One region of the Klebsiella planticola genome, then DNA from elsewhere that is predicted to be linked to it. Evidence: predicted binding sites of a transcription regulator. Region 1 holds the regulator's gene; each other region holds the start of a gene.
The links. The regulator PurR, encoded in region 1, represses purine synthesis genes. The targets are predictions, from matches to a motif close to CANGCAAACGTTTGCNTG.
Positions count from the first base shown of each region.

Region 2: a site for PurR is predicted at 4,864-4,881, ahead of purT (formate-dependent phosphoribosylglycinamide formyltransferase). Genes of this name have one in related genera too.
Region 3: a site for PurR is predicted at 5,027-5,044, ahead of purL (phosphoribosylformylglycinamidine synthase). Genes of this name have one in related genera too.
Region 4: a site for PurR is predicted at 2,840-2,857, ahead of pyrD (quinone-dependent dihydroorotate dehydrogenase). Genes of this name have one in related genera too.

Region 1 is NZ_CP026047.1:4,798,656-4,806,689, reverse strand. Features, by position in the region: gene cfa (cyclopropane fatty acyl phospholipid synthase) at 1-389, opposite strand, end outside; gene punC (purine nucleoside transporter PunC) at 685-1,869, opposite strand; gene punR (DNA-binding transcriptional activator PunR) at 1,979-2,890, shown strand; gene purR (HTH-type transcriptional repressor PurR) at 2,909-3,934, opposite strand; gene cydH (cytochrome bd-I oxidase subunit CydH) at 4,230-4,319, shown strand; gene MC50_RS23165 (MFS transporter) at 4,483-5,643, shown strand; gene sodB (superoxide dismutase [Fe]) at 5,689-6,270, opposite strand; gene MC50_RS23155 (GNAT family N-acetyltransferase) at 6,569-7,060, shown strand; gene MC50_RS23150 (C40 family peptidase) at 7,100-7,978, opposite strand.
Region 2 is NZ_CP026047.1:5,230,200-5,238,233, forward strand. Features, by position in the region: gene yobA (CopC domain-containing protein YobA) at 1-348, opposite strand, end outside; gene MC50_RS25185 (DNA polymerase III subunit theta) at 475-705, shown strand; gene exoX (exodeoxyribonuclease X) at 784-1,443, shown strand; gene ptrB (oligopeptidase B) at 1,449-3,509, opposite strand; gene MC50_RS25200 (tellurite resistance TerB family protein) at 3,627-4,313, opposite strand; gene MC50_RS25205 (YebG family protein) at 4,411-4,785, opposite strand; gene purT (formate-dependent phosphoribosylglycinamide formyltransferase) at 4,921-6,099, shown strand; gene MC50_RS25215 (bifunctional 4-hydroxy-2-oxoglutarate aldolase/2-dehydro-3-deoxy-phosphogluconate aldolase) at 6,162-6,803, opposite strand; gene edd (phosphogluconate dehydratase) at 6,843-8,034, opposite strand, start outside.
Region 3 is NZ_CP026047.1:415,164-423,197, forward strand. Features, by position in the region: gene MC50_RS01900 (sensor histidine kinase) at 1-328, opposite strand, end outside; gene purL (phosphoribosylformylglycinamidine synthase) at 1,065-4,952, opposite strand; gene mltF (membrane-bound lytic murein transglycosylase MltF) at 5,127-6,740, shown strand; gene tadA (tRNA adenosine(34) deaminase TadA) at 6,737-7,243, opposite strand; gene yfhb (phosphatidylglycerophosphatase C) at 7,303-7,875, opposite strand.
Region 4 is NZ_CP026047.1:3,617,051-3,625,084, reverse strand. Features, by position in the region: gene MC50_RS17395 (YcbX family protein) at 1-1,017, shown strand, start outside; gene zapC (cell division protein ZapC) at 1,024-1,566, opposite strand; gene pyrD (quinone-dependent dihydroorotate dehydrogenase) at 1,734-2,744, opposite strand; gene ssuE (NADPH-dependent FMN reductase) at 2,995-3,570, shown strand; gene MC50_RS17375 (sulfonate ABC transporter substrate-binding protein) at 3,563-4,525, shown strand; gene ssuD (FMNH2-dependent alkanesulfonate monooxygenase) at 4,522-5,667, shown strand; gene ssuC (aliphatic sulfonate ABC transporter permease SsuC) at 5,678-6,469, shown strand; gene ssuB (aliphatic sulfonates ABC transporter ATP-binding protein) at 6,466-7,239, shown strand; gene pepN (aminopeptidase N) at 7,350-8,034, opposite strand, start outside.

The DNA of each region.
Region 1 (8,034 bases):
ATCCGGCTGAAAAGATCGTTGCCCAGGTCGTAATGTTCTTTGCCGACAATCCAGGAACGCTTTTTACTTTGTAGATTGAACAGGCGTGCGCCCGCGATGCGAAGCGTATCTTTCAGATGGTGAGGAAGCTGATTTTCCAGCCCGGCACGGAGTACTTTATGGAAGAATATATCCAGCCGTTCGCAATCCCACCAGCCGTCCATATAACTCTCACCTAACCCCAGAGACCCTTCCTGTAAAACACGTTTAAAGAAGAGCGGATTGTTAATCCGCAGATCGGAGGGGGCGGTGCCATTAACCTCAATGCCCGCGCGACCGAGCAATTCGGTTGCAATTCGGTACCAGTCGTCGTTTGGTACGCTTACTTCTTCTATACACGATGAACTCATAGCTTCTCCATCACGCCCAAGTGATCAGAACCTTAAAACAGCGTAGACGCTTTTTTGGCTTTGTGAGAAATCTCACGGAATATCCGTGAAGCTGCTATCCGACGTAGAACAGAGGAAGGGCGATAACCCTTGCCGAAAGGCCTTCCATGGTGAAACGGGATGCATCCTGCTCCCGTTAATCTTAAAAAATATTTTATTTATGTGAAGCCGGTTCAGTATAGGCCGCTGAAATCAGGCTTTCAATAAAAATATATTAGCAGGCTAATTACTGAGCCTTAACATCACTGAAACGCGTTTATGCATGAGACGATTCGGTAGTCAGGCAAACGCTGTGACGCTGCATAAAATAACCCAGCCCGGCCAGCACGATAGAGACCAGCATCACGCTGGTGGTAGTGAGCAGCGGCGTGGCAATCAGCGCGGAAACCAGCAGACTGGTCAGGAAGCACAGACCAAGCTGCAGCGTGTTCTGCAGCGCGGCGGCACGACCGGTCGCCTGTGGGAACGGCTTCAGCGCCTGGGCGACAACAATCGGGTAGATCCCGCCATTGACAATGGCCATCACGCAGAAGGGAATCATCACCGCAATAATTGAGACATCCTCAACCAGACCAACCATCCAGGTGGCAGCCACGCTGACGGCGAAAATCACCAGCAGCCAGGGCAGCAGCTGTTGGCCTTGCCATTTCTGCAGCGCCGCGCGGCATCCATAGCCACCGATTAAAAAGGCGATTGTCTGCGGAACATAGCTAAGACCGATAGCGGTTGGGCTGTAGCCCATCTCATGGAGAATAAACGGCGACCCGGTTAACCAGGCAAAAAAGCTGGCGGAGCAGGCGGCGTAAATCAGCACGTTGCCGCTGTATTCGCGCGAGCGCAGCAGCGTCAGAAAGGTCAGCTTCTCGCGGACGTCACCCTGCGGCCTGACGACCGGCTTCAGGCGCAGGGCGGGCACCATCAGCAGCAGGGCGATGGCAAAAAGGGTGGCAAAAATGGCCTGCCATTCCAGATGGGCAAGCAGCCAGCTGCCGAGCAACGGCGCCAGAGCCGGCGATAAACCCACCAGCGGCATAATGGTGGCGAAAATACGGTTAGTGCGCTGAGCTGGATAATAATCGGTGACCATCGCCTGCCAGGTCACCGCCGCCGCGCAGACGCCGATCGCCTGGATAAAGCGCAGCACCAGCATCAGAGTGGCGTCACGCACCCACAGCATTCCCAGACAGCTGATAGCGAAGATCGCCAGCCCGGTTAGCAGAATCGGTTTACGTCCGTAGCGGTCCGAGAGCGGGCCCCAGAACAGCTGCCCGATGGCGAAGCCGGCGAGGAACAGGCTCAGACTGGCGCTGACCGACGCTGCAGAAGTATTGAGATCTTGCTGGATGGCCGAAAAGGCCGGCAGATACATGTCGGTAGCGAGGAAACCCAGCACGCTGAGTCCCGCCAGCCACACTAAAAATCCTTTCCCGGGTTGTTGCATAACATTCTCTTATAGATGCAGGTATGATGCCGCAGAGTGTAGGGAGTGCATTCTGGCTTGTGAAACGCTAATATTTGCTACATGCGTTCAAAATTTTTGCAGGCAGAATATGTGGTCCGAATACTCACTCGAAGTTGTTGATGCTGTCGCCCGCAACGGCAGCTTTAGCGCCGCGGCGCAGGAGCTGCACCGCGTACCTTCGGCGGTCAGTTATACCGTACGTCAGCTGGAGGAGTGGCTGGCGGTACCGCTTTTTGAACGCCGCCATCGCGATGTCGAATTGACCCCCGCCGGGCTCTGGTTTTTACAGGAAGGACGATCTGTTATCAAAAAAATGCAGATCACCCGCCAACAGTGTCAGCAGATAGCCAACGGCTGGCGTGGTCAGCTGTCGATAGCCGTGGATGACATTGTTAAACCGGCCCGTATGCGCCAGATGATTGTTGATTTTTATCGTCACTTTCCCGATGTCGAGCTGATTGTTTTTCAGGAGGTCTTCAACGGTGTCTGGGACGCGCTGGCCGACGGACGCGTGGAGCTGGCTATCGGGGCAACCCGTTCGATTCCGGTGGGGGGACGCTACGCCTTTCGCGATATGGGGATGTTGAGCTGGCATTGCGTGGTGGCGAGCCATCATCCTCTGGCGCAGATGAGCGGGCCGCTCAGCGATGATGTGTTGCGCAACTGGCCGTCGCTGGTCAGGGAGGACACCTCCCGCTCGCTACCAAAACGCACGACCTGGCTACTGGACAACCAGAAAAGGGTGGTGGTGCCGGACTGGGAATCCTCGGCCACCTGCCTCTCGGCGGGATTGTGCGTAGGGATGGTACCGAGCCATTTTGCTCGCCCGTGGATTGACCGCGGTGAATGGACCGGGCTGGCGCTGGAAAACCCGTTCCCGGACGCCGCGTGCTGCCTGACCTGGCAGCAGAGCGACACGTCACCGGCGCTGTCGTGGCTACTGGATTATCTGGGGGACAGTGAAACGTTAAACCGGGAGTGGCTGCGGGCGCCGGAGTAACCGGCGCCGCACGGGCGATTAGCGACGGTAGTCGACGAACGGGCCGTCTACGACGGAGCGGCGCTCTACCAGCCGCGGGTGAACCTCGATCGACTGTGACTCTTCGCGCTTGTTGACGATACGATCCATCAGCATATTGAAGGCCGCTTCCCCCAGCGAATCTTTCGGCTGGTGGATGGTGGTCAGCGCCGGGCTGAAATAGCGGGCGTTACGCACGTTATCATACCCGATCAGCGAAATGTCCTGCGGCACGCGCAGCCCCATCTCATCCGCAGCGCAGATTGCGCCCATCGCCATGATGTCGCCGCCGCAGAAGACCGCCGTCGGGCGATGCTGCTGGCTGAGGATCTGCTGCATTGCGCGGTAGCCGGATTCAGGCTCGAAGTCTCCCTGCACAATCCAGCTTTCCGGAACGGCGATCTGCGCTTCTTCCATGGCTTTCATAAAGCCCGCCAGGCGCCCGGCGCCGGTGTTACGCTCCAGCGGACCCGGGATCACGCCGATTTCACGATGGCCGCGTTCCACCAGATAGCGACCGGCCATATAACCGCCCTCAAAGGCGTTATCGATGACCGAATCGGTAAAGTCGGCTTTGGATTCACCCCAGTCCATTACCACCATCGGAATATGGCGGTACTCTTCCAGCATGCTGAGCACCGATTCCGGATATTCAGAACACATAACCAGCAGGCCGTCGACGCGCTTTTGCGCCATCATCGACAGATAGGCCTGCTGCTTTTCGAGATCGTTCCACGCATTGCCCAGAATCAGGGTATAGCCTTTCTGGAAACAGCTCTTTTCTACGGCTTCAATAATCTCAGCGAAATAGGCCGCTTCGCTGCTGGTGGCCAGCAGGCCAATCGATTTGGTGTGATTAACCTTCAGGCTGCGAGCCACGGCACTGGGGGAATAGTGCAGCTCTTTGATCGCCGCCCACACGGCGTTGCGGGTTTCTTCCGCCACGAAACGGGTTTTGTTAATTACATGTGACACTGTTGTAGTGGAAACGTTTGCGCGCTTCGCTACATCTTTAATTGTTGCCATTACTTCTCACTCCAGACCTTGACCTGATCGTCTGATTATCGATACGTAAACGTTTGCCTATACACACCCTGAATACAATTTTCAACATTGCATCACGTCGGGAAAACGACACAGAACGACAGGAAGGGGTCAATGGCCGATACGCTTTCAAATTAGCGTGGGATTTTGTCCGATCTTGCGGCAAAGGGGAAGAGCAAAAATGTGCATCACCCTAAAACATGGAAGATTTTTGCGCTATATTGTGCAAAAATGAGCAAGCTCACTTTTCATGTGGGGATAACTGGGGGAAAAATTGATGGATACAGATTTAAAGTTTTCGCTGACGACAACGATTATTGTCCTGGGTCTGATCGTGGCCGCCGGCCTGACCGCGGTGCTGCACTGATTTATCCGGGGGAGAGGGCTCTTTCCCCCGACGTCCCGCCATTATTATCAATTTCGCAAAAATCTTTTGCCATTTCGTTTACTTTTGTTTTTTTGTGATTGATGTCATGCTTTTGACTTCTGATGAGATACCGTCGCCGATGACGGTCTGCTGGAGTCATTGAATGAAAATCAACTTTCCCTTGTTAGCGCTGGCGATAGGCGCGTTTGGTATTGGCACCACGGAGTTTTCCCCGATGGGGCTGCTGCCGGTGATTGCCAAAGGTGTCGACGTGTCAATTCCGGCGGCGGGAATGCTGATCAGCGCGTATGCGATCGGCGTGATGGTCGGTGCGCCGCTGATGACTTTGCTGCTCTCTCATCGCGCGCGCAGAAATGCGCTGATTTTTCTGATGGCGATCTTTACGCTGGGGAACATTCTCTCCTCAATGGCGCCGGATTACACCACGCTGCTGATTTCGCGCATTATCACCAGTCTTAACCACGGCGCTTTCTTCGGCCTCGGGTCGGTGGTGGCGGCGAGCGTGGTGCCGAAACACAAACAGGCCAGCGCGGTGGCGACCATGTTCATGGGCTTGACTATCGCTAATATTGGCGGCGTTCCGGCGGCGACATGGCTTGGCGAGACCATCGGCTGGCGGATGTCGTTCCTCGCGACGGCAGGTCTGGGGCTGGTGGCGATGGTCAGCCTGTGGTTTTCGTTGCCCAAAGGCAGCGCTGGCGAGCGTCCGAACGTAAAACAGGAGCTCTCGGTGCTGGTTCGTCCGCAGGTGCTCTCCGCATTGCTGACCACCGTGCTGGGGGCCGGCGCGATGTTTACCCTCTATACCTATATTTCACCGGTGCTGCACACCATTACGCACGCCTCACCGCTGTTCGTCACCGCCATGCTGGTGTTGATTGGCGTCGGCTTTTCACTGGGTAACTACCTCGGCGGTAAATTCGCCGACCGTTCCGTCTCCGGGACGCTGAAGGGTTTTCTGCTGTTGCTGATGGTTATCATGCTGGCGATTCCGCTGCTGGCGCAGACGCAGCTGGGAGCCGCAATCAGTATGGTGGTCTGGGGGGCGGCGACCTTCGCCGTGGTTCCACCGCTGCAAATGCGGGTGATGCGAGTGGCTCATGAAGCACCGGGACTCTCTTCGTCGGTCAATATCGGAGCGTTTAACCTCGGCAATGCGCTGGGTGCGGCAGCCGGTGGCGCGGTGATTTCTGGCGGACTGGGCTATGCCTTTGTGCCGGTGATGGGGGCGATCATTGCCGGCGTGGCGCTGCTGCTGGTGCTGTTCGGCGGGCGTTCGCAGCCGGAAGAGGCGTTGGTCTGACAGTCGGTATATTCGCAGAAGGGTTGCCCCTTCTGCGTTAGCGTTTTAGGCCGCCAGATTGGCTGCCACAAACTTCCAGTTTACCAGCGCCCAGAAGTGCGCCAGATAGTCAGGACGGGCGTTGCGGTAGTCGATGTAATAGGCATGTTCCCAGACATCCACGGTCAGCAGCGGTTTGGCGTCGCCGGTCAGCGGCGTGCCAGCGTTGCTGGTGGAGACAATGCTCAGGCTGCCATCGCTATTTTTAACCAGCCATGTCCAGCCTGCACCAAAGTTCTTCGCTGCCGCGTCGGTAAACTTCGCTTTGAACTCTGCGAAGCTGCCGAAGGATTGATTGATGGCGGCTGCCAGCTCACCTTCCGGCTCGCCGCCCGCATTCGGCGCGAGGCAGTTCCAGTAGAAAGTATGGTTCCAGACCTGGGCCGCATTGTTAAAGATGCCGCCTTCAGAAGCGCGGACGATCGCTTCTAAAGATTGACCTTCAAACGCGGTGCCTTTGATCAGGTTGTTGAGGTTGGTGACATAGGCCTGGTGATGTTTGCCGTAGTGGTATTCCAGGGTTTCTGCGGAAATGTGCGGCGCCAGGGCGTCTTTTGCATACGGTAATGCAGGTAATTCAAACGACATTGTTACTCTCCTTATAACTTCTTGTTTTCTAGCTCACATTCAAAGGATGTTTTACCATCCAGAACAGCATGTACTGTCCCTCGCCGGGGCGAGTGCAACAGGTTTTTATTGTGATCGGAATGCTAACACTTGCAGAAGGGAGTTAAAAGCCTTGCAATGATAAAGGGTATATTTAACAAACTTACCCGGCTAAGCCTTCGCCGGAGCGCAAGGCATCGCATTTCAACAGGGCAGGTTGATCGCTGTTGCCGTTGAAATATAAAGTGATTAGTGAATATCCATTTTGCAGAGGTCTGTTTTGTCTAACATAGTCTATCGCCAGGCGACTCTGGCCGACGTCGAACGCTGTTTTGAAATTGAAACGACCGCATATGAAGGGGATGAAGCGGCCACCCGTGAAAAGATAGCCACCCGAATCCAGCAGTACCCGGAAGGATTTCTTTGCATGGAACGGCAAGGAGAGGTCATTGGCTTCATTAATTCAGGGTGCGCGTGGGAAGTCGTGATGTCGGATGAAGCCTTCAAGGAGCTGGTCGGCCACGATCCTCGCGCGCCGAATGTCGTGATTATGTCTGTCGTCGTTGATCCTGAACACCAGGGAAAAGGGTATTCGACTGCTCTGATGGAGCGCTTTATCCGGCAGATGGCACAGGCGCAAAAGAGCGCCATTCACCTGATGTGCAAAGACCGACACGTGGCCCTGTATGAGAGATTTGGTTTTCGCTACGAGCGGCCTTCCGCCTCGGATCATGGCGGCATGTCCTGGCATGAGATGAGCCTGACATTATAGTGAGGAGAGTTGACCTGCCGCAGGCGCGGCAGGTCAGGCTCAGCGAATGGTTTTGGGGGTCATCACCCGGCGTGCGCCGACATAGTGGCGAATCCAGTAATCTTCGCTTAATGAGGTGATCTGGATGTCGCGGCCGGTACGCGGCGACTGGATAAACTTGCCGTTGCCAACGTAAACGCCGACGTGATCGGCGGTGCCGCGCCCACGGGTGCGGAAGAAGACCAGATCGCCGCTCTGCAGCTCGCCGCGATCGACCGGACGGGCATCGCGCAGATGATACATCTCATTGGCGGTGCGCGGAATGCGGATTTTTACCAGATCCTTATAGGCGTAGTAGACCAGCCCACTGCAGTCGAAACCGGTACGCGGCGAAGTTCCGCCCCAGCGATACGGTTTGCCAATCTGATCCATTAACTTCGACATAGCGGTGCTTTGCGCTCTCTGCACGCGGGCTTTATGCGCATCCGCCAGGGTCAGCGGCGGTTCTTCCGCGATTGTTTTGCAGCGTTTTTTGTAACCTTTACGCACGACGCATTTACTCTGCACGCTGGCCATGGCCGGGGCCGGTTCAGCGGCTGGCGCGATCGATTTCGCACACTGCTTTTTATACCCTTTACGCAAAACGCATTTTTTGGTGCCGGCGGCCTGACGGTTCAATGCCGTCTGGCTGGATGCGGTGGTGCGAGTGGGGTGTCGGGTGCGGGTGGCCGTTGAGGCTTTCTTGCTGGTGGTTTTGGTTGTGGACTTCGTTTTCTGACTGCTGGCTTTTTTCTTACGTTCGGTAGTGCCTTTCGCCGCATGCGCTTTTGGCGTGGCGGAGGTGTGCGTATGCCCTGAAGCATGCGCCAGTGGTGTAAATGAGATAGATGTAAACAGTAATGCACAGAGCGAAATCGCGATTTTGTTTAGCCGCGCCACTGAGCAATCCCCTGATTAATGACAGATATGTACCCATACCTGACGGTGAATGACAA
Region 2 (8,034 bases), 430 kb from region 1:
TTTGGTTTTGTGGCCATCAACGGAGACCACGTGCCAGTCAACGGTATACTCCCCCGCAGACAGCGGCTGCGTCAGCGGAACAATCAGCTGAGCTTTATTGCTGTCGCTGCGCGCCAGCTTGCCGGTCGCAACGGCTTTCTGCTGCGGGCCGGTGAGGGTCACTGCGCTAAAGGCCGTTTCGATACCTTCAGAAAAGCTCAGGGTCAGTGATTCGGGAGAGGCGGTGACCGTCGAATCTGCGGCAGGCGTTTGCTGTTGAAGATGCGCATGGGCTAAGGCCGCGGTGCTGACCAGAAAGCCGGCGAAAAAAGCAGAGGCACGCAGCGCGCGCCCGGCGATAGTACGCATAATCGTCATTCCTTTTCGTTATGTATGTAGCACAGAGAATAACCCTGTATAATAGCGTAGTCGAGCGATGCGTCCCGGTCCGACGTCGCGCCCGATCGCTTTTCGGCATCATGAAGGAGAAACCATATGGAAAAAAATCTGGCCAAAATTTCGCAGGACGAGATGGACAAAGTGAACGTCGACCTTGCCGCGGCCGGTGTCGCCTTTAAAGAGCGTTACAATATGCCCGTTGTCGCCGATTTAGTGGAGCGGGAGCAACCGTCACACCTGCGTGACTGGTTCCGTGAACGCCTGATCGCCCATCGACTGGCGTCTGTTTCACTGTCGCGACTGCCCTATGAACCCAAAGCGAAATAATTCTCGTCCCTTAAGGGCGTCCCGGTTGGCAAGCGCTGCGCATTCAATTACGCTGGTTTTTTTCGGCCGGAGTGAGCCATGCTACGCGTAATCGATACGGAAACCTGCGGACTGCAGGGGGGCATTGTGGAAATCGCCTCTGTTGATATTGTCGATGGTCAGATAACCAATCCCATGAGTCATCTGGTTCGTCCCGATCGACCTATCAGCCCCCAGGCCATGGCGATTCACCGTATCACCGAAGAGATGGTCGCCGACAAGCCGTGGATTGAAGAAGTTCTGCCGCATTACATCGGCAGCCGGTGGTATGTCGCCCACAACGCCAGTTTCGACCGCCGGGTGTTACCGGAAATGCACGGGGAGTGGATCTGCACCATGAAGCTGGCCCGTCGTCTGTGGCCAGGCATTAAATACAGCAATATGGGGCTGTATAAATCGCGTAAGCTCAGTGTCGCAACGCCTGCGGGGCTGCATCAGCACCGCGCGCTGTACGACTGCTATATCACCGCCGCACTGCTTCTCGATATTATGCACGTTTCCGGCTGGCGGCCTGAGGAGATGGCGACCATTACCGGTCGTCCGGCGCTGTTGACCACCTTTACCTTCGGTAAATATCGCGGCAAGGCGGTGGCCGAAATCGCAGAAAACGACCCGGGCTATTTACGCTGGCTGTTCAATAACCTGGATCGGATGAGCCCCGAGCTGCGCTTGACGCTCAAGCACTATCTCGGGGAGTAGCGACGCTAAACGTTTGCCTGGCCGGGTAACGTCCCCTGCGCCAGGCCAATCAGAAAGGCATACTCCAGCGCAACCCCTTCATAGCTTTTAAAGCGTCCCGACTTACCGCCGTGCCCTGAATCCATATCGGTGCACAGCAGTAGCAGGTTATCGTCCGTTTTCAGCTCTCGCAGCTTCGCCACCCATTTTGCCGGTTCCCAGTATTGCACCTGGGAATCGTGCAGGCCGGTAGTCACCAGCAGATGGGGATAGGCCTGCGCCGTGACGCCATCGTAAGGACTGTAGCTCTTCATATAGCGGTAGTACTCTTCGTCCTGCGGATTTCCCCACTCTTCAAATTCCCCGGTCGTCAGCGGAATCGACTCGTCGAGCATTGTGGTCAGGACATCGACAAACGGAACCTGAGCCACTACGCCGTGAAACAGCTCCGGCCGCTCATTAATGGCGACGCCCATTAACATGCCGCCCGCGCTGCCGCCCATGCCGTAGCACAGGCGAGGATTGCCATATCCCTGCGCCAGCAGCGCATCGCAAACATCGAGATAATCGTTAAAGGTATTCTTTTTACACAGGAACTTGCCGTCTTCGTACCACTGCTGCCCTAATTCCCCGCCGCCGCGGACGTGGGCAATCGCAAACACGAAACCCCGATCGAGCAGGCTCAACCGGCTGGCGCTGAAATCGGCATCTTCACTGGCGCCGTACGACCCGTAGGCATAGACCAACAGCGGACTGACACCCTTGCGGAAATGCTCACGCCGATAAACCAGCGAAACAGGAACCTCCACACCATCGCGAGCCTTAATCCACAAATGTTCGCTGCGATAATGACTGGCCTCAAACCCTTTCACTTCCTGTTGCTTCAGTACCCGCCGCTCACAGGTGTCCATATCCAGCTCAAAGAGCGTATCCGGCGTGGTCATGGAGGAGTATCCGTAGCGCAAGCGTGAAGTTTCCGGTTCCGGATTATAGGCAAGCCAGGTCACGTAGGCCGGATCATCAAAGGCGATCCCCACCACTTCCCGGGTCTTGCGGTTGATCTGGCGCAGGCTGGTTAACCCGCGCTGGCGCTCCTCAACCACCAACCAGTCGGTAAACAGGGTGAATCCCTCGAGCATCACATCCTGGCGTGGCGCAATCAGCGTCTCCCACTGCCGCTCGTCGCGCTCATGGGTACGGTAGAGACCGAAGTTTTTCCCCTCGCGGTTAGAGCGAAGATAAAAGGCATGCTGGTAATGATCGAGACTGTACTCGTGATCTTTACGCCGCGGCAGGAAACACACCGGTTCCGCATCCGGCATTTCGGTATTCAGCAGCCGCACTTCACTGGTTGTCGCGCTGGCAAGATAGATAACGGCGAATTGCCGGGAGGTGGTCGTATGGAGGCTGACGTAGAAGGTTTCATCCTTCTCCTCGTAGACCAGCGCATCGGAGTGCGGCGAAGCGCCCACGGTATGCCGCCAGACCTGATAAGGCAGCAGCGTAGTCGGGTGCTTGCGGACATACCACAGCGTTTGCGAATCATTGCTCCAGGCGAATTCCGGCGAAACGTTTTCCAGCACTTCAGGATACCATTCGCCATTTTGCAGATTGCACAAGCGCAGGCCATACTGCCGACGGGAGAGATAATCCTCCGCCAGCGCCATTATCGTGTTATCCGGCGAAATGCCCAGCCCACCGAGAGTATAGAATTCGCTCTGCGCCGCGCGCTGGTTGCTATCGAGCAGCACTTCCCATTCATCCCACTCCTCTTTCAGCACCGACTGACGCTGATAAATAGCGTATTCACAGCCCGGCTCATACACCTGACGATAGCGGTAGCCATTTTTGCTGTAGGGCGCGGAGACTTCGCGCGGCGGGATACGGTCAATAATCTCTTTTAGCACCCGCTCCTGCAGGCTACGTTGGGTCGCCATGACCTGCTGTCCGTACTCATTTTCCTCGCGAAGATAATCAAGTACTTCCGGCCGCGAACGCTCGTCGTCGCGCAGCCAGAAGTAATTATCGATACGGGTATCGCCATGAAGGGTCATGGCGTGGGGAATTCGTTTTGCTTTTGGTGGCATCTTTTGGTCTTCTGCATCCTGTATTTCATACACAAAATCATTCAAGAAGCGGCTTGAAGGATGGCGTGTGTATAAGGGTGGCAAAAGTGGCCCACGTTGCAAGCAAAACCTGCGGATTTAGGTAGAAAGCGCCTGTTTTTGTGCCTGGATATCCTGTTCGATGTCGGCACGCACTTCCGGCGGAAGGCCTAAAGCCTCACCCAGAGCGTTGAGATAGCTACGCTCCATAAAATGGTCGATATCGATCGCCGCACAGCTGATGTAATAGATCTCCAGCGCCTCTTGCTCGCTGGTGAGGCCCTGCGCCAGACGCTGCGGATCGAGAGGCTGGGCCAGAGCGCGATCGATAAGAACGCGCCCCTGCACGGCAATACCAGCCGCGCGCAGCTGCTCATCAATGTTTGCCCGCTCGCTGTCATCAATGTGCCCGTCGCTTTTCGCGGCAAACACCAGCGCCAGAATGAGCCGTTCACTGCGGGCATCGAGCCCGGAGGCTGGCGAGGTTGACGCCCCGGCGGGTTGTACAGGAGAAGCGACAGATTGCGCAGGGGAATTTTCCCGCATTTTTTGCTGGTACTTGTTCCACAGCACGCTTCCCGCCACCGCGCCGCCGCCAACCAGCAGTGCGCTGGTGCCATATTTAGCCAGCAGCTTACGCGATGATTTACTAGCCACCAGCAGCCCCGCCAGGCCGCCCAGCGCCCCGGGCAGAAGGAAGCTTTTACCATCAGACCGCTCGCCTGATGAGGAAGATGGTCCCTGCTGGCCCAGCAGGGACTGGAGTTGATTAAGCCAGTTAGCCATGATTTCCCTCGTTGCTTATTAAGCGATGTCATCAGCCTAAACGACGAGATGTCAGGAAATGTTATGAGCAGCTAAAGATGCGCAAATTCGGCCGGACTCAGGCGGCCTTCACCTTGCGCGATTTTACAGGCGCGGTTGCCGCGGGTTGTTCGCTCGCTCCCTCCGCGGCGGCCTCTGAGGTTTCAGCCGCGGAGCTCTCGTCCTGAGAAGCCTGGCCGTTCGTACCGTCTTCCGCTTCCGGGAGTTTTCCTGATCTCAGGATGTGGTGCAATGTCTCTTTACGTTCCGCCAGCCACATTGCCATTTCATCGCGCTGGGTTTCATCCAGCGTCAGCGGGCACTCGACCAGCCAGTCGTTGAGGACCTCGGCAAGATCGAGCATTTTGTCGTAAGCATCGGCCTCTTTTTTGCTGGTAAACGACATCTTTTCCTCACCTTCGCGGATCACCACATATTTAATTTCAACCGCCATTGTGCAGCCTCTTTATACTGTATTTTTATACAGTATAGCAAATTTTCACCCGGGACTCAACCAACAGCCGTAAAGACAGACGCAAACGTTTTCGTTTATAATGCGGCGCATGTTTTTTTACTGTGGAAAAGAGTCATGACGTTATTAGGCACAGCGCTGCGTCCGGCAGCGACGCGGGTGATGTTGTTAGGTTCCGGCGAACTGGGTAAAGAAGTCGCCATTGAGTGCCAACGGCTGGGTATTGAGACCATCGCGGTCGACCGCTACCCCGACGCGCCGGCGATGCAAGTGGCGCATCGTTCGCACGTCATCAACATGCTGCACGGTGAAACGCTGCGCGCGCTGATTGCGGAAGAAAAACCCGACTTTATCGTGCCGGAAATTGAAGCCATCGCCACGGATATGCTGGTGGAGCTGGAGCAGGCCGGGCAGAAAGTCGTCCCCACCGCTCGCGCGGCGAAACTGACCATGAATCGCGAAGGTATTCGCCGCCTGGCCGCAGAGGAGCTGCAGCTTCCCACCTCGGCATACCGCTTTGCCGACAGCGAAGCGGCCTTTCGCGAAGCCGTCGCGGAGATTGGCCTTCCCTGCATTGTGAAGCCGGTCATGAGCTCTTCTGGTAAAGGCCAGAGCTTTATTCGTCACTCTGACCAGCTGGCCGAGGCCTGGCGCTACGCGCAACAAGGAGGCCGCGCGGGAGCCGGTCGGGTTATCGTCGAGGGGGTGGTGAATTTCGATTTTGAAATTACCCTGCTTACCGTCAGCGCGGTCGATGGCGTCCATTTCTGTGCGCCGGTCGGCCATCGCCAGGAGGATGGCGATTACCGCGAATCCTGGCAGCCGCAGCAGATGAGCGAGCTGGCGTTGGCCCGCGCCCAGGAGATTGCCAGCAAAGTCGTGCTGGCGCTTGGCGGCTACGGTCTGTTTGGCGTGGAGCTGTTCGTCTGCGGTGATGAGGTGATTTTCAGTGAAGTCTCCCCTCGCCCGCATGACACCGGGATGGTGACGCTGATTTCCCAGGACCTCTCGGAATTTGCGCTGCACGTTCGCGCCTTCCTCGGTCTGCCGGTTGGCGCGATTCGTCAGTATGGCCCGGCGGCCTCCGCGGTCATTCTGCCGCAGCTCACCAGCCAGAACGTCACCTTTAGCAATCTCCAGGGCGCGGTAGGGGCGGGACTGCAGCTACGCCTGTTCGGTAAGCCGGAGATTGACGGTTCTCGTCGACTGGGCGTCACGCTGGCCGTCGCCGATAGCGTCGATGAGGCGGTGGCTCGCGCGAAAGCCGCCGCGTCAGCGGTGCAGGTTCAGGGATAAAAAAAACCCGGTCGCGTCAACGCTACCGGGTCTGGATTTCGCCATTTATCAGGGCGTGAAAATTACTTCGCGCCTTCAACCGCTTCGCGAGCAATTTTGGTAATACGGTCGTAATCGCCCGCTTCCAGCGCATCCGCCGGAACCAGCCAGGAACCGCCGATGCACAGCACGCTGTTCAGTGCCAGGTAGTCGCGGTAGTTCGCCGGTGAGATGCCGCCAGTCGGGCAGAAACGGATATGCGCGAACGGACCGCCAATCGCCTGCAGCGCTTTTACACCACCGTTAGCTTCCGCCGGGAAGAATTTGAACTCTTTCAGGCCATACTGCATGCCCAGCATCAGTTCGGAGACGGTGCTAATCCCCGGGATCAGCGGGATGGTCCCTTCTTCAGTCGCCGCTTTCAGCAGGGACTCGGTCAGACCCGGGCTGATAGCGAACTGCGCGCCAGCCTCGGTGACGGCTTTCAGCTGCTCAACGTTTGTTACGGTACCTGCGCCGACAATCGCCTCCGGCACTTCTTGCGCAATCGCGCGGATCGCATCCAGCGCGCATGCGGTACGCAGCGTGACTTCCAGTACGCGTACGCCGCCGGCAACCAGCGCTTTGGCCATCGGCACAGCGTGTTCCAGCTTTTTCACCACGATCACCGGGACAACCGGGCCGTTGGTGAGGATTGCTTCTGCAGTTGTTTTCCAGTTTTTCATTAGAGTTTCTCTCTCGCCAGATCTACAAATTGTATCGTCTTAAAAAGTGATGCAGGTTGCGCCCTGTTCGGCTCCGGAGAGTTTTTCACGCAGCGCTGCGAACATTTCCCGGCCGCTCCCGACGCGCGAACCGCTGAGGTCAGGAACATGCGGCTGGCGTGCAGCCAGCTCAGCGTCATCCACCAGCAGCGTCAGTTCGCCCGTCTGCCCGTTGACGCGGATAATATCGCCATCACGTACTTTTGCCAGCAGCCCACCATCGTACGCTTCAGGCGTAACGTGGATTGCTGACGGGACCTTGCCAGATGCGCCAGAGAGTCGACCATCGGTAACCAGCGCAATTTTGAAACGGCGGTCCAATAATACACCAAGTGGCGGCATAAGTTTATGTAATTCTGGCATGCCGTTCGCTTTTGGCCCCTGATGGCGAACAACCACCACGCAATCCTTGTCCAGCATTCCGGCTTCGAAAGCAGGCAAAACGTCGTGCTGGCTTTCAAACACCACCGCCGGGGCTTCAATGATCTGGTTCTCAACCGGTACGGCCGAGGTTTTCATCACCGCACGCCCGAGGTTGCCGCTCAGCACTTTCGTCCCGCCATGGCGAGAGAATGGCTTGTCGAAAGTCGCAATAACCTGATCGTCTAATGGCGCCGTCGCCCCTTCGCGCCAGTCCAGCTCGCCGTTATTCAGCCACGGTTCCATGGTGTAACGGGAGAGACCAAAACCGGCTACGGTGTTGACATCTTCGTGCAGCAGACCGCCTTTCAGCAGCTCACGAACCAGCACCGGTACGCCGCCCGCGGCCTGGAAGTGGTTAATATCCGCCGGACCGTTCGGGTAAAGGCGCGCCAGCAGCGGCACAACATCGGAGAGATCGGAGAAATCATCCCAGTTAATGATAATGCCCGCCGCGCGAGCCATTGCGACCAGGTGCATCGTATGGTTGGTCGAACCGCCGGTTGCCAGCAGCGCAACGATCCCGTTCACCACCACTTTCTCATCAAACATTTTGCCCAGCGGCATCCATTCATTACCGTTACCGGTCATGCGCGTTACCTGGCGTGCGGCGGCGGCGGTCAGCGCCTGGCGCAATTCGGCATCCGGATGCACAAACGACGAGCCCGGGAGCTGCATGCCCATAAATTCCACCACCATCTGGTTGGTGTTCGCCGTGCCGTAAAATGTGCAGGTACCCGGGGCGTGGTAGGAGGCCGCTTCAGACTCCAGC
Region 3 (8,034 bases), 1.1 Mb from region 1:
TTTTTTCGTCCGGGAGCACCCCGGCATGAGCGTCAAGCATCTCGCTGTAGCGTTTACGCTGATTTTGATAGACCTTCGCCAGCGTCGGATCGTCGAGTACGCAGTACTGCCGGTAGCTGCGTTCCATTTCCAGCGACGCGTTCATCATCGCCTCACTGCGCCGGGCATCGACAAGCGTGGTGCGGTTAATATGCGCGGCCTGCGCGCTAAGCGCATTCAGGCTCTGCCACGCCTGCCAGGCCAGAACCAGCAGCGGCAGCAGAATCAACACAAACGAGAGCGTGACCAGCTGACGCAACGAACGGGGGAAAAGAGAGATTCGCTTCAAGGATAGGGTCTCAATCATTAGCTCATCACGATGCTAACTGAGGACGCCGCAGAGTAACAGGTGCAATCGACCTTTCTGTCGTGGAGAGTCGAAAAATAGCCCGACGCGGCTGATAAGAGAATCCGCGACGCGTCGATAACGGCAAACGGACTGGCATGGCAAGCTGCCAGTAGCGTTCGCTAAATTGTCGCCCTGCGGATATAACAAAGCCAGGCACAGGCCTGGCTTTGTTATGGAATAAGGCGGTGCCTAACTCGACGTTTCGCCCGATGGTTGATAAAGCAAAGCTGTTATCAGAAGTTGGACGGCAGGCACCTTGTTGTGCGTCATTCGAAGTTTATGTAGCGCGTCCCGAAGGGGCTGACATAAGAAGGTGAATGAGCCACTGCCTATTATTATGCATTAACTATGCCACATAGCAAAACAAATTATTAACACAATGAAATATAATGAATTTATAGCATTTTACCCGCACCATGTTCGCGATGCTTTTTTAACCAGAGTGTCGCTATTTAGCAACACATAGCGACCTGTTTTCTCACTTCATTAGAAATCAACAAGTTAAATGTCTCAAATTAGCGACACCCCTCACCGGCGTTTGTCGGCAATTCCCGACACCTTCAGGCGACCGCCGTCACAAACGAAAAGCCCCCGCTCAAAGGCGGGGGCCTGATACATTACGCTTCAGCCGGGAAGGCTTTGCGAACGCGGCGGATCCTGCACAACTCGCCGGATATTAACCCAGCTGTTTACGTGCGTTGCGGAAGATACGCATCCACGGGCTATCCTCGCCCCAATTTTCCGGGTGCCAGGAGTTAGCCACCGTGCGGAATACGCGTTCAGGATGCGGCATCATGATCGTCGCACGACCGCTTTCGCTGGTCACGGCGGTGATCCCGTTCGGTGAACCGTTCGGGTTAGCCGGATAGCTCTCCGTCACCTTACCGAAGTTATCGACAAAGCGCAGCGCCACCAGACCTTTGCTCTCCAGCTGGGCCAGATGCGCGCTGTCACGCACTTCCACCTGCCCTTCACCGTGAGAAACGGCAATCGGCATCATCGAACCGGCCATGCCCTGCAGCAGCAGAGACGGGCTTTGCGTGACTTCGACCAGGCTGAAGCGCGCTTCAAAACGGTCGGAATAGTTACGCACAAAACGCGGCCACAGGTCGCTTCCCGGGATCAGCTCACGCAGGTTGGACATCATCTGACAACCATTACACACGCCCAGCGCCAGCGTCTGCGGACGGTGGAAGAAGGTGGCAAACTCATCGCGCACCCGCTCGTTAAACAGAATGGATTTCGCCCAGCCTTCGCCCGCCCCCAGCACGTCGCCATAGGAGAAGCCGCCGCAGGCAACCAGCGCCTGGAAATCAGCCAGCCCGGTACGTCCCGCCAGCAGGTCGCTCATGTGCACGTCAATCGCATCAAAGCCCGCGCGGTGGAACGCTGCCGCCATCTCAACGTGGGAGTTAACGCCTTGCTCACGCAGTACCGCCACCTTCGGACGCGCGCCGGTGGCGATGTACGGTGCGGCAATGTCTTCGTTGATATCGAAGGAGAGCTTCACGTTAAGGCCCGGATCGTCCTCGCGACGTTTCGCTTCGTGCTCGCTATCGGCGCACTCCGGATTGTCGCGCAGGCGCTGCATCTGCCAGGTGGTTTCTGCCCACCAGATACGCAGCGTGGTGCGGCTTTCGCTGAACACCGGATGCCCTTCGGCGGTGATGACAAAGCGGTCACCTTCCGTCGCCTGGCCCAGATAGTGGACACAGTCCGCCAGGCCGTGAGAAGCCAGCAGCGCTTCAACCGCTTCGCGATCCGCGGCACGCACCTGGATAACCGCCCCCAGCTCTTCGTTAAACAGCGCCGCCAGACGATCGTCGCCCAACGCGGCGATATCTGCCGTCAGGCCGCAGTGGCCGGTAAAGGCCATCTCAGCCAGGGTGACCAGCAGGCCGCCGTCAGAGCGATCGTGGTAAGCCAGCAGCTTACGATCGGCCACCAGCGCCTGCATCGCATCCCAGAAGCCTTTCAGCTGTGCGACATCGCGCACGTCGGCCGGAACATCGCCCAATTGACGGTAAACCTGCGCCAGCGCGGTGGCACCGAGCGCGTTACGGCCTTTACCTAAATCAATCAGCAGCAGGGCGTTATCTTCCGTGGAGAGCTGTGGCGTCACGGTATGGCGCACATCTTCCACGCGAGCAAAGGCGGAAATCACCAGCGACAGTGGCGAAGTCATCTCGCGCTGCTCGCTGCCTTCCTGCCAGCGGGTTTTCATCGACATCGAGTCTTTACCCACCGGAATGGTCAGTCCCAGAGCCGGACACAGCTCTTCGCCAACCGCTTTTACCGCTTCATACAGACCGGCATCTTCACCCGGGTGACCGGCCGCGGCCATCCAGTTTGCGGAAAGTTTCACGCGATTCAACGCGCCAATTTGCGTTGCCGCGACGTTGGTCAGCGCTTCACCGACGGCCAGGCGAGCGGAGGCGGCAAAGTCCAGCAGCGCAACCGGCGCACGTTCGCCAATAGCCATCGCTTCGCCGTAGTAGCTATCGAGGCTGGCGGTAGTTACCGCGCAGTTCGCTACCGGGATCTGCCAGGGGCCGACCATCTGATCGCGCGCCACCATCCCGGTCACGGTACGGTCGCCGATGGTGACGAGGAAGGTTTTCTCCGCAACCGCCGGCAAATGCAGCACGCGATTCACCGCGTCGGCGAGAGTGATATCCTCGCGATCCAGCGCATCACCTTTCACTTTCAGGGTCTGCACATCGCGGGTCATTTTCGGCGTTTTACCCAGCAGTACATCCAGCGGCAGGTCGATCGGCTGGTCGTTGAAGTGAGCATCGCTCATGTTCAGATGCAGTTCTTCGGTGGCTTCGCCGATTACCGCGTACGGTGCGCGCTCGCGGCGGCACAGCTCGTCAAACAGCGGCAGCTGTTCCGGCGCGACCGCCAGCACATAGCGTTCCTGGGATTCGTTACACCAGATTTCCAGCGGGCTCATTCCCGGCTCATCGCTCAGAATATCGCGCAGCTGGAATTTACCGCCGCGACCGCCGTCGCTGACCAGTTCCGGCATGGCATTAGACAGGCCGCCGGCGCCGACGTCGTGGATAAACAGAATCGGGTTCGCCTCGCCCAGCTGCCAGCAGCGGTCGATCACTTCCTGGCAGCGGCGTTCCATTTCCGGGTTATCGCGCTGTACAGAGGCAAAATCGAGATCCGCGTCGGACTGGCCGGATGCCATCGAAGAGGCTGCCCCGCCGCCCAGGCCGATATTCATCGCCGGGCCGCCGAGGACAATCAGTTTCGCCCCAACGGTAATTTCGCCTTTCTGCACGTGCTCACCGCGGATGTTACCAATACCACCCGCCAGCATGATCGGCTTGTGGTACCCGCGCAGCTCTTCGCCATTGTGGCTGGTCACTTTTTCTTCATAGGTACGGAAATAGCCGTTCAGCGCCGGACGACCGAACTCGTTGTTAAACGCGGCGCCGCCCAGCGGGCCGTCGGTCATGATATCCAGCGCGGTCACAATGCGCTCCGGCTTACCGAAATCTTCTTCCCACGGCTGTTCAAAGCCGGGAATCCGCAGGTTAGAGACCGAGAAACCGACCAGACCGGCTTTCGGTTTCGCGCCGCGACCGGTTGCCCCTTCATCGCGGATTTCACCGCCGGAGCCGGTCGCCGCACCCGGCCAGGGAGAGATGGCCGTCGGGTGGTTGTGCGTTTCCACTTTCATCAGGATATGGGCGTCTTCCTGATGGTAGTCATAGCGGCCTTTTTCGCGATCGGCGAAGAAGCGCCCTACCTGAGAACCTTCCATGACCGCGGCGTTGTCTTTATAGGCGGACAGGACGTAATCAGGGGTCTTTTCGAAGGTGTTTTTGATCATCTTAAACAGCGACTTCGGCTGCTGTTCGCCATCGATGACCCAGTCGGCGTTAAAAATCTTGTGGCGGCAGTGCTCGGAGTTCGCCTGGGCGAACATATACAGTTCGATGTCGTTCGGGTTACGACCAAGCTTGTTAAACGCATCCTGCAGATAATCGATTTCGTCTTCCGCCAGCGCCAGCCCCAGACGGAGGTTGGCGTCAATCAGCGCCTGACGTCCCTGCCCCAACAGATCGACGCTGGTCACCGGCGTCGGTTGATGCTGAGCAAACAGCTTTTCGCCCTCTTCCAGCGCGTCAAAGACGCTTTCCATCATCCGGTCGTGGAGTTCACTCGCGACAGCCGCCCGTTGTTCTTCGCTCAGCGTACTGGCTTCCACATAGTACGCCACGCCGCGTTCAAGACGCACAACCTGCGACAGGCCGCAGTTATGGGCAATATCGGTAGCTTTAGAAGACCAGGGGGAGATGGTGCCAGGGCGGGGGGTGACGAGCAGTAATTTACCGGTTGGGGTATGGCTGTTTAAGTTTGGGCCATACTTGAGCAGTCGTACCAGCCTCTCACGTTCATCACCGCTTAACGGCGCGTTCAGTTCGGCAAAATGAACATACTCTGCATATATTGTGCTAACCGGCAGGTTGGCCGCCTGGAAACGTGCCAGCAGTTTATTAACACGAAATGCCGACAGTGCAGGTGAACCACGCAAAATTTCCATCATAAGTCTCTCGTCTTCGCAGCTTTCAATATGAGCCAGGGGGGAAACGGGCGCCATTATAGTGAATCCTGAGCCTCGACGAAACCGTTTGCGTGGAAATAAAATCATTCCCCTGGTTTATCAATTAATGTGACCTTCCTCGCGAATAAGTTGCCAACTGACGCATTCTTAAGCAAAATGCCGCTCATTCGAGGACTCTCTTTTAACTTTTCCGCTAATAGCCTGCTGAGGAACACAGAGCTGCAGAAGATTAACTCTCTGAAAAAATTAAAGATTAATTATCTGCTCATCGGCATTGTGACCTTATTGCTGGCGGCCGCCCTGTGGCCGTCGATCCCATGGTCAGGAAAGCCGGAGAACCGTGTCGCCGCAATTATGGCGCGCGGTGAGCTGCGCGTCAGCACTATCAATTCGCCGCTCACCTTCGCGACCATCAATAACAAGACCTACGGGCTGGATTACGAGCTGGCGGAACAGTTTGCCGATTACCTCGGCGTCAGGCTGAAGGTGACCGTCCGCCAGAATATCAGTCAGCTGTTTGATGACCTGGATAACGGTCATGCCGATATGTTAGCGGCCGGGCTGGTCTACAACTCAGAACGGGTCAAAAACTATCAGGCCGGACCGGGCTACTATTCGGTGTCGCAGCAGCTGGTCTACCGGGTGGGCAACACGCGCCCACGCAGCCTCGCTAACCTCACGGCAGAACAGCTGGTGATTGCCCCGGGCCATGTCGCCATTAACGACCTGCAGACGCTGAAAGGAAATAAATACCCGGATCTCGGCTGGCGCGTGGATGAAAAGCGCGGGACGACAGCGCTGATGCAGGCGGTTATCGATGGCGAAGTGGATTACACCATCGCAGATTCGGTGGCGATTAGCCTGTTCCAGCGCGTGCATCCGGAACTGGCGGTTGCTCTGGATATCAGCGATGAACAGCCGGTGACCTGGTTTAGCGCCAGGAGCGAGGACAACTCGCTCTCCGCGGCGATGCTGGATTTCTTCAACAACATGAATGAAGACGGCACCCTGGCGCGACTGGAAGAAAAATACCTCGGACACGGCAACGATTTCGATTATGTCGACACCCGGACGTTCCTGCGCGCCGTCGATAATATTCTGCCGGACCTCCAGCCGATGTTTGAAAAATATGCGCGCCAGATCGACTGGCGCCTGCTGGCGGCCATTTCCTGGCAGGAGTCACACTGGGATCCGCAGGCCACTTCGCCCACCGGGGTACGCGGCATGATGATGCTGACCCGCAATACCGCGCAGAGCCTGGGATTAACCGATCGTACCGATGCGGAGCAGAGCCTTAGCGGCGGTATGCGCTACTTGCAGGATATGATGAATAAAATCCCGGACTCGGTCCCCAAAGATGAACGCATCTGGTTTGCGCTGGCGGCTTACAATATGGGGTACGCCCATATTCTGGACGCCATCTCGCTGACCAAAAAACAGAAGGGCAATCCCGACAGCTGGGCGGACGTGAAGCAGCGCCTGCCGCTGCTCAGTCAGAAACCGTATTACAGCCGGCTGAAATATGGCTACGCCCGCGGTCATGAGGCATACGCCTACGTCGAGAACATCCGCAAATACCACATCAGCCTGGTGGGCTACCTGTCGGAGAAAGAGAGGAAGGATGAACAGCGGCTGGCGCTTGCCGGGGACTATCCGGCGGTGATGCCGGATGAACTGGATAAAGAACAGCGGGCGCTCCCCTTTTTCCAGTTTCGCGCGGAATCGTTAGTCGACAACACCAGACTGAAGATTCCCGGATTGGGGCACTAAGCGCCTTCGACCCGACGCGCCTTTTTTAAGGCTTTTTTCTCTTCCCGCCGCCAGCGGAAAAATTCGCTGAGCATGCCTGAGCACGACTCCGCCAGAATCCCCTCACTGATCTCCACCCGATGATTCATCCCCGGATGGTGCAGGACATCCATTAGCGAGCCGGCCGCGCCGGTTTTTGCATCCCGGGCACCAAATACCAGCCGCGAAATCCGGCTATGCACCATCGCCCCCGCGCACATCACACAGGGTTCGAGCGTGACATACAGCGTCGCGTCAATCAGGCGATAGTTTTGCAGTACCAGTCCCCCCTGACGCAGGGCCATAATTTCGGCATGCGCCGTAGGATCGTGACGCCCGATAGGTCGGTTCCACCCCTCGCCGATAACCTGATTGTTGTGCACCAGCACGGCGCCAACCGGCACTTCGCCCTCTTCCCAGGCGCGTTTAGCCAGCGTCAGGGCATGACGCATCCAGTATTCATCGTTCAGTTCATGGTCAGACAAAACGGGCACTCCTGCGGAAAAAGCGGGCCGCATTATACATGGCCGACAGTCATTGCACACTATTCTAACTGGTGGAGATCGCCCTGCGGGGTGACCCGCCAGCGGTGCTGGCAAAAATGAAGCAGCGGATTATCCTGCTCGCTATCGCTATAGCCGCTGTACAGCTGCAGCGGCGCACCGATCTTCTGCTCCAGTTGCACCACCTTTTCATGGCCCAGACAGCGTAGCGACAGCCCCCAGCCTCCGCAGCGACGTTCCATCCGACTGGCGATGATGTTCACCCTGGGCAGCCAGGCGGTATCCCCGTAGACCTGTTCCACCAGCGATTGCGGCGATCCGGTAATCAGCCAGACCTCAGCATCGCGCCGGGTCAGGTAGTCCGACAACCGGGCCTGCACCACCGGAAAGGCCGTCACGCGCTGGCGAAACCAGCGGACAAAATCGGCCTCAAGGCGTTTTAACCGGCGCTCACTGCGCCCGAAGGTCGATGCCCACAGCAGCAGGCTCATTGGCCAGCGCGCCGCCCGGCCGTTTACCGCCAGTCCTGCCAGGATAACCGGCAACAGCGGTACAACCAGCAGCAGATTCAGGGGCTGGTGACGCAAGACGTAGCGTAAGAAGCTGCCGAACATATCCTGTTGATGTAAGGTTCCATCGAGATCAAAAAAAACCACTCGCTGCGTGCTGCTCTTCAAACCGGACCTCTTTTTATCGAATTTTGTCTCTGATACCGCTAGCTTAACAGTCTTGTGCCATGAACAGAGAAAACATCCGCCGACGTTAAGCCTGGG
Region 4 (8,034 bases), 1.2 Mb from region 1:
TTCGATCGCGCCTTTATGGTGACGGAAACCGATGGCACCTTTATTACCGCCCGCCAGTTTCCGCAGATGGTGAAGTTTACGCCATCTCCGCTGTACGACGGTATTCATCTGACGGCGGTAGACGGCAGCAGCGCGGTGGTGCGCTTCAGCGATTTTTCGGCGCAGGAGGAGCCTACCGAGGTATGGGGGAATCACTTCACCGCGCTGATCGCTCCACCATCGGTCAACCAGTGGCTCAGCGGTTTCTTTAACCGCGATGTTCAGCTCCGCTGGTTAGGACCCCGCCTCACCCGGCGGGTGAAGCGCCACGATGCCGTCCCACTCACCTTCGCCGATGGTTTCCCCTATCTGCTGGCTAACGAAGCCTCACTGCGCGATCTGCAAAAACGCTGTCCGGCCAGCGTGCGAATGGAACAGTTTCGCCCTAACCTGGTGGTGACCGGTGCGGCGGCCTGGGAAGAGGATACCTGGAAAGTGATTCGCATCGGTGACGTGGTTTTTGACGTAGCAAAACCCTGCAGCCGCTGCGTGCTGACTACCGTCAGTCCGGAACGGGGGCAAAAGCATCCTTCCGGTGAACCGCTGGCCACGCTGCAGCGGTTCCGCACCGCGCTGGATAGCGGCGATGTCGATTTTGGACAAAACCTGATTGCCCGCAACAGCGGCGTAGTGCGCGTGGGCGATGAAGTGGAAGTGCTGACTCGCGGCCCGGCAAAAGCCTATGGCGCAGGCGAGAGCGACGATACGCCCGCGGTTGTCGCACAGCCGGATGCCGTCATTGAAATTGAATGGCAGGGGCAGCGGTTTAGCGGCAATAATCAGCAGGTATTGCTGGAGCAGCTGGAGCAAAAAGGCATTCGAATCCCCTACTCTTGTCGGGCGGGGATTTGCGGCAGCTGCCGCATCAGACTGGAAGAAGGCGAGGTCAGCCCGTTGAAGAAAAACGCGGTCGCTGACGATGGCACGATTCTGTGCTGTAGCTGTATACCGAAAACGGCCTTACGGCTGGCGCCTTAGCGCGCTTTAAACCGCCTGACCCAGGCTGTAGCTGGTCATACCCTGTGCCGGTTGCAGCCTGTCGTTCATGATTTTAATCACATCCCCCAGCTGCATGACTCGCCCGGCGACCGTCACGCCCGGCTGAGCCAACAGACAGAGCGCGGCATTTTCACCCGGCTCAACCACCAGCAGATTAACCTGCTGTCCGCTATCGCTGAGCCAGGCGCTGGCGGCATCGCCGGTGGCAGGCTGCCAGGAGACTTCATGTGTTGTGAAGTGCCAGCTCTTTGGCATCTGCGGTTTCAGGAAGCGAATGGCGACCAGCGCATTGAGAACTAATTCCGCGCGCTGCTCTTTCGATAACTCGATATCGCGACATTTTTCTTCAAAAGAGAAATACAGTGCGGCATCGTCGACACAGAATCCGGAAGGTGAGAAGGCATCGGGCGTCAACATCCGACGCGCAAACCGCGAACGGAACAACATACCATTGGCCAAATCGAGCATCATACGATCGTGCTCTTCATCGTAATACCAACGCCAGTTATCGTCAGGTTTAATTCGCATCGTTCCCCCGTCCTCTTTCCCGTGCATCTCTTATGCAATAGCATCCTGCAACAGAATAATTTCCAAAATTAAGAAAAGACTAAAATGTCTAAATAAGCAACAATGAAGGAATATAAAACAACCAGGGCCGGAAATAAAGCCCTGGGGGGGATCAGAGGAGGAAAAGATTAGATATGGGTAACAATTTCTTTAATCAGCGGAGGGCCTTTAAAAATAAATCCGGAATAAATCTGGACAAGGCTTGCACCGGCGGCGATTTTTTCCCGTGCGGCGATCACCGAGTCAATCCCTCCGACTCCGATAATCGGCAAACGACCGTTTAATTCTGTCGCCAGCATACGGATAATTTCCGTACTCTTTAATTGTAATGGACGACCGCTGAGGCCACCGGTTTCATCACAGAATTTCATTCCCTGGACCAGCGAACGATCGAGAGTAGTATTGGTGGCAATGACCCCATCAATATTATGACGAACTAAACTATCGGCCACCTGGATCAATTCCTCAAGAGAAAGATCCGGGGCGATCTTCACAGCGACTGGGACATATTTCTGATGCTTTTGCTGCAGCTCAAGCTGCTTATTTTTAATACCAGAGAGTAAATCATCCAGGGCATCGCCGTATTGTAAGGTACGCAGCCCTGGGGTATTCGGTGAAGAGATATTAATGGCGATATAGCCGGCATACGGATAGACTTTTTCCATACAAATCAGATAATCATCTTTACCCTGCTCAACCGGCGTATCTTTATTCTTACCGATATTAATACCGAGAATACCGTCAAAATGCGCCTTTTTAACGTTCTCAACCAGGTTATCAACGCCGTGGTTATTAAAGCCCATGCGGTTGATCAAACCTTCGGCATCCACCAGACGGAAGATCCTCGGCTTATCGTTCCCCGGCTGCGGACGCGGCGTTACGGTACCAATTTCAATGGAGCCAAAACCCATGGCGCCGAGCGCATCAATGCACTCGCCGTTCTTGTCCAGCCCAGCGGCCAGACCCAGCGGATTTTTAAACGTGAGACCCATGCAGGTGACCGGTTTGGACGGCACCTTCTGACGGACCAGCATTTCCAGCGGCGTACCTGATACGCGACGTAATTGTTGAAAAGTAACTTCATGAGCGCGCTCAGGATCGAGCTGAAAAAGGGCTTTACGAACGAAGGGGTAGTACATGAACTCTCCTGGATTCCCGGTGTGCAAACCGGGGGCGTATTATGTTCGATTGACGCCTGAAAGGGAATTGACCTACGACAAAAAATCTCGCATCCAACGCAAACGTTTACTTTTCGCCCCCGCGTTATGCAATTTCTGACAAAACAAGGGTGGAAAAATCATTTAGGGAAATAAATCGGCTCTGTCACACTGCCAGAAAATGTTATCAATTATAGATAAATGCAAACATTTGGTTATAAGGAGAGAGAAGATGCGTGTCATTACACTTGCGGGCAGTCCGCGTTACCCTTCCCGTTCCAGCGCGCTTCTGGAATATGCCAGAGAGACGCTCTCCGCGGCAGATGTTGAAGTCTGCCACTGGCATTTGCAAAATTTTGCTCCGGAAGACCTGCTGTATGCCCGCTTCGATAACCCGGCATTACATACGCTGAATGAACAGCTGGCAGGCGCCGATGGGCTTATCATCGCTACCCCGGTCTATAAGGCCTCTTTTTCCGGCGCGCTGAAGACGCTGCTCGACCTGCTCCCGGAACGGGCGCTGGAGGGGAAAATCGTCCTGCCGCTGGCCACCGGCGGCACGATCGCCCACATGCTGGCGGTGGATTATGCGCTGAAACCGGTGCTCAACGCCCTGAAAGCGCAGGAGATTCTGCACGGAGTATTCGCCGACGATAGCCAGGTCACCGACTATCAACATAAGCCGCAGTTTACGCCTAATCTGCAGGGACGCCTCGACCTGGCGCTGGAGACCTTCTGGCAGGCGCTGCACCGCCCGACCAGCCGCGCTCCCGCGCTCAAGACCCTCCGCGGGGTGGAACATGCCTAACCTTTTCAGGACCCTCGCGCTGAGCGGGTTGCTGACGCTATCGGCCCTGAGCCATGCGGCACAATCCGCGCCGGACGCGCTGCGCATCGGCTACCAAAAAGGCAGCGTCAGTATGGTGCTGGCCAAAAGCCATCAACTGCTGGAAAAACGCTACCCGAACAGCAAAATCACCTGGGTAGAATTTCCCGCCGGTCCCCAGATGCTTGAAGCGCTAAACGTCGGCAGCATCGATCTGGGCAGTACCGGCGATATCCCACCGATTTTCGCCCAGGCCGCCGGTGCCGATCTGGTTTACGTCGGCGCGGAACCCCCGAAGCCAAAAGCGGAAGTGATTCTGGTCGCGGAAAACAGCCCGATCAAAACCGTCGCTGAACTGAAGGGCCGTAAGGTCGCGTTTCAGAAAGGCTCCAGCTCCCACAACCTGCTGCTAAGGGCATTACAGCAGGCAGGACTAAAATTCAGCGATATTCAGCCCGTTTATCTTGCCCCCGCGGACGCCCGCGCGGCGTTTCAACAGGGCAATGTTGATGCATGGGCTATCTGGGATCCCTACTATTCAGCCGCTCTGCAACAAGCGAGCGCCCGGGTGCTCAAAGACGGAACCGATCTGAAACAAACCGGCTCTTTCTATCTGGCTTCGCGCCCCTATGCAGAAAAGAACGGCGCCTTTATTAGCGGCGTGCTCGACACCTTCAGCCAGGCGGATGCCCTGACGCTGAGCCAACGCCCGCAAAGTATTACCCTGCTGGCCAAAACGATGGGCCTCCCTGAAACGGTGATCGCCAGCTATCTGGACCATCGGCCGCCGACCACCATCACTCCCGTCAGTGCCGAAACCGCCGCCCGGCAGCAGCAAACGGCCGATCTGTTCTACGAGAACAAACTGGTGCCGAAAAAAGTCGACATCCGTACCCGCATCTGGCAACCCGCAACCGCACAAGGAGCGAAATCATGAGTCTGAATATGTTCTGGTTTTTACCGACCCACGGTGATGGTCGCTACCTGGGGACTGAAGAGGGTGCCCGCCCGGTGGATTACGGCTATCTGCAGCAAATTGCGCAAACCGCGGACCGCCTCGGTTTTACCGGCGTCCTGATCCCGACCGGGCGCTCCTGCGAAGATGCGTGGCTGGTTGCCGCTTCAATGATTCCCGTCACCCAGCGCCTGAAATTTCTTGTTGCCCTGCGCCCGAGCGTGACCTCTCCGACTGTCGCCGCCCGCCAGGCCGCTACGCTCGACCGCCTGTCCAACGGTCGGGCGTTGTTTAACCTGGTGACCGGCAGCGATCCGCAGGAGCTCGCCGGTGACGGAGTTTTCCTCGACCATACCGAACGTTACGAAGCCTCTTCTGAATTTACTCATATCTGGCGCCGCCTGATGGAAGGCGAAACCGTGACCTTCAATGGAAAACACCAGCGGGTACGCGGTGCGAAGCTGCTGTTTCCGCCCCTGCAGCAGCCGCGCCCGCCGCTCTACTTTGGCGGCTCGTCCGACGTGGCGCAGGATCTCGCCGCCGAACAGGTCGATCTCTATCTCACCTGGGGAGAGCCCCCGGAGCAGGTGACGGAAAAAATCGCCCAGGTGCGTGAAAAAGCCGCTCGTCACGGTCGTACGGTCCGTTTCGGTATTCGTCTGCATGTCATTGTCCGGGAAACCAATGAAGAAGCCTGGGAAGCGGCCGAAAGCCTCATCTCGCATCTGGATGACGACACCATTGCCCGGGCGCAGGCCGCCTTTGCCAAAACCGACTCCGTCGGACAGCAGCGGATGGCCGCGTTGCACAACGGACGGCGCGACAAGCTTGAAATCAGCCCTAACCTGTGGGCCGGCGTCGGGCTGGCACGCGGAGGTGCGGGAACCGCTCTGGTCGGCGATGCGGCTACCGTAGCCGAACGCATCAATGAATATGCGGCACTGGGTATCGATAGCTTTATCTTCTCCGGCTATCCGCACCTTGAAGAAGCTTATCGCGTCGGCGAACTGTTGTTCCCGCTGCTGGATGTCAATATCCCGTCGATTCCGCAGCCGCAACCTCTGCACCTGCAGGGCGAGGCGGTGGCCAACGAATTTATCCCGCGCAAAGTCGCACAAAGCTAAGGAGCACATCATGGCTACGTCTGCGCAAAAACTGCTGCTGCGGGTTGCCCCCTGGCTGCTGCCGGTGGGGACCGTCATTATCTGGCAGCTCGCCTCTTCCGTCGGCTGGTTATCCACCCGCATCCTCCCCTCTCCGGAGGGGGTGCTCAAGGCCTTCTGGACGCTTTCCGCCAGCGGCGAACTGTGGCAACACCTGGCCATCAGTTCATGGCGTGCTCTGCTGGGCTTCGCCATCGGCGGTTCCATCGGGCTGGTGCTGGGCCTGATAAGCGGATTGTCGCGTTGGGGAGAGCGTCTGCTGGATACCTCGATTCAGATGCTGCGTAACGTCCCGCATCTGGCGTTGATTCCGCTGGTTATTTTATGGTTCGGCATTGATGAAAGCGCCAAAATCTTCCTCGTCGCGCTGGGGACCATGTTCCCAATCTACATCAACACCTGGCACGGCATTCGCAATATCGATCGCGGACTGGTGGAAATGGCGCGTAGCTATGGCCTGTCCGGCTTCGCCCTGTTCCGCCATGTGATTCTGCCGGGGGCCCTGCCCTCGATAATGGTCGGCATCCGCTTTGCCCTCGGGCTGATGTGGTTAACGCTGATTGTGGCCGAAACCATCTCCGCTAACGCCGGCATTGGCTATCTGGCGATGAATGCGCGGGAGTTTTTACAAACGGATGTGGTGGTGGTCGCCATTATTCTGTATGCCATTCTTGGCAAACTGGCCGACTTCAGCGCGCAGCTGCTGGAACGCGTCTGGCTACGCTGGAACCCGGCTTATCATCTTCAGGAGGCCAACGCATGACTACTGCCCGTCTGAACCCAGGGATCCCGCTGTTGCTTAACGGCGTGACCAAACGCTACGGCGAAAATACCATTCTTAACGCACTGGATTTACATATTCCGACCGGGCAGTTTGTCGCGGTGGTCGGGCGCAGCGGCGGCGGCAAAAGTACCCTGCTGCGTCTGCTGGCCGGGCTCGAAAAACCCAACGCTGGCGAGCTGCTGGCCGGCTCAACGCCGCTGGCACAGGTCCAGGAAGACAGTCGCATGATGTTCCAGGACTCGCGGCTGCTGCCGTGGAAATCGGTGATAGACAATGTCGGTCTTGGACTGAAGGGCCAATGGCGTGATGCCGCCCTGCAGGCGCTGGCCAGCGTTGGCCTGGAAAACCGCGCCGGCGACTGGCCGGCTGCGCTCTCCGGCGGACAAAAACAGCGCGTTGCGCTGGCCCGCGCGCTGATTCATCGTCCTCGCCTGCTGCTTCTCGATGAACCGCTGGGTGCGCTGGATGCGTTAACCCGGCTGGAGATGCAGGATCTGATCGTCTCGCTGTGGGAGGAATACGGTTTTACCGTACTACTGGTGACGCATGATGTGAGTGAGGCGGTGGCCATGGCTGACCGGGTGCTGTTGATTGAAGAAGGGAAAATTGGCCTCGATGTCGCCGTCGATATTCCACGACCGCGGCGGACCGGATCGGCCAGACTGGCTGAACTGGAAGCCGAGGTGCTGAACAGAGTGATGAAACGCGGTAAGAGCGAATCGGCGCCGCGCTTATTGAGCCACGGTTAAGCCAGCCCGGAGATCTCCCCGGCGGGGCGGTGCCTGCCGGGGCGACGGCCCGAGGTTGTGAATAACCCGGATAAGGCGCATCCGCGCCGTTATCCGGGAGTCCTGCCCCGTTACGCCAGCGCCTTACTGATTTTCTCGAACAGATCCCCGGAGAGATTCTCCAGACCTTTCAACTGCTCCAGCGCCGCGCGCATCAGCGCCTGGCGTTTAGCATCGTAGCGTTTCAGTCGAATCAACGGCTCAATCAACCGGGACGCCACCTGCGGGTTGCGGCTGTTGAGTTCGGTCAGCATCTCCACCATGAACTGATAGCCGCTGCCATCTTCGGCGTGGAATGCCGCCGGGTTACTGCCGGCAAACGCGCCAATCAGCGAGCGTACGCGGTTCGGGTTGCTCATACTAAACGAGCGGTGATTCAGCAGGCCGCGAACCGTCTCAAGAACATTGTCCGCCGGGCTGGTGGACTGCAGGATAAACCATTTATCCATGACCAGGCCGTCCTGGTGCCATTTGTCGTCATACTCCTGCATCAGGGTATCGCGGCAAGGCAGCTGCGCGGCGACCGCGGCCGACAGTGCAGCCAGCGCGTCGGTCATGTTGTCGGCCTGATGATACTGGGCGACGACCAGCTTATCCGCCAGCGCAACTTCACCAAACGCCAGATAGCGCAGGCAGGTATTGCGCAGTGAACGCTTGCCGATATCGGCGTGTTCCACGCGATAGCTCGCCAGCTTGTTGACGTTGTAAACCGCGAGGAACTCGTCCGCCAGCTCTTTTGCAAGCGTGCGGGTCAAC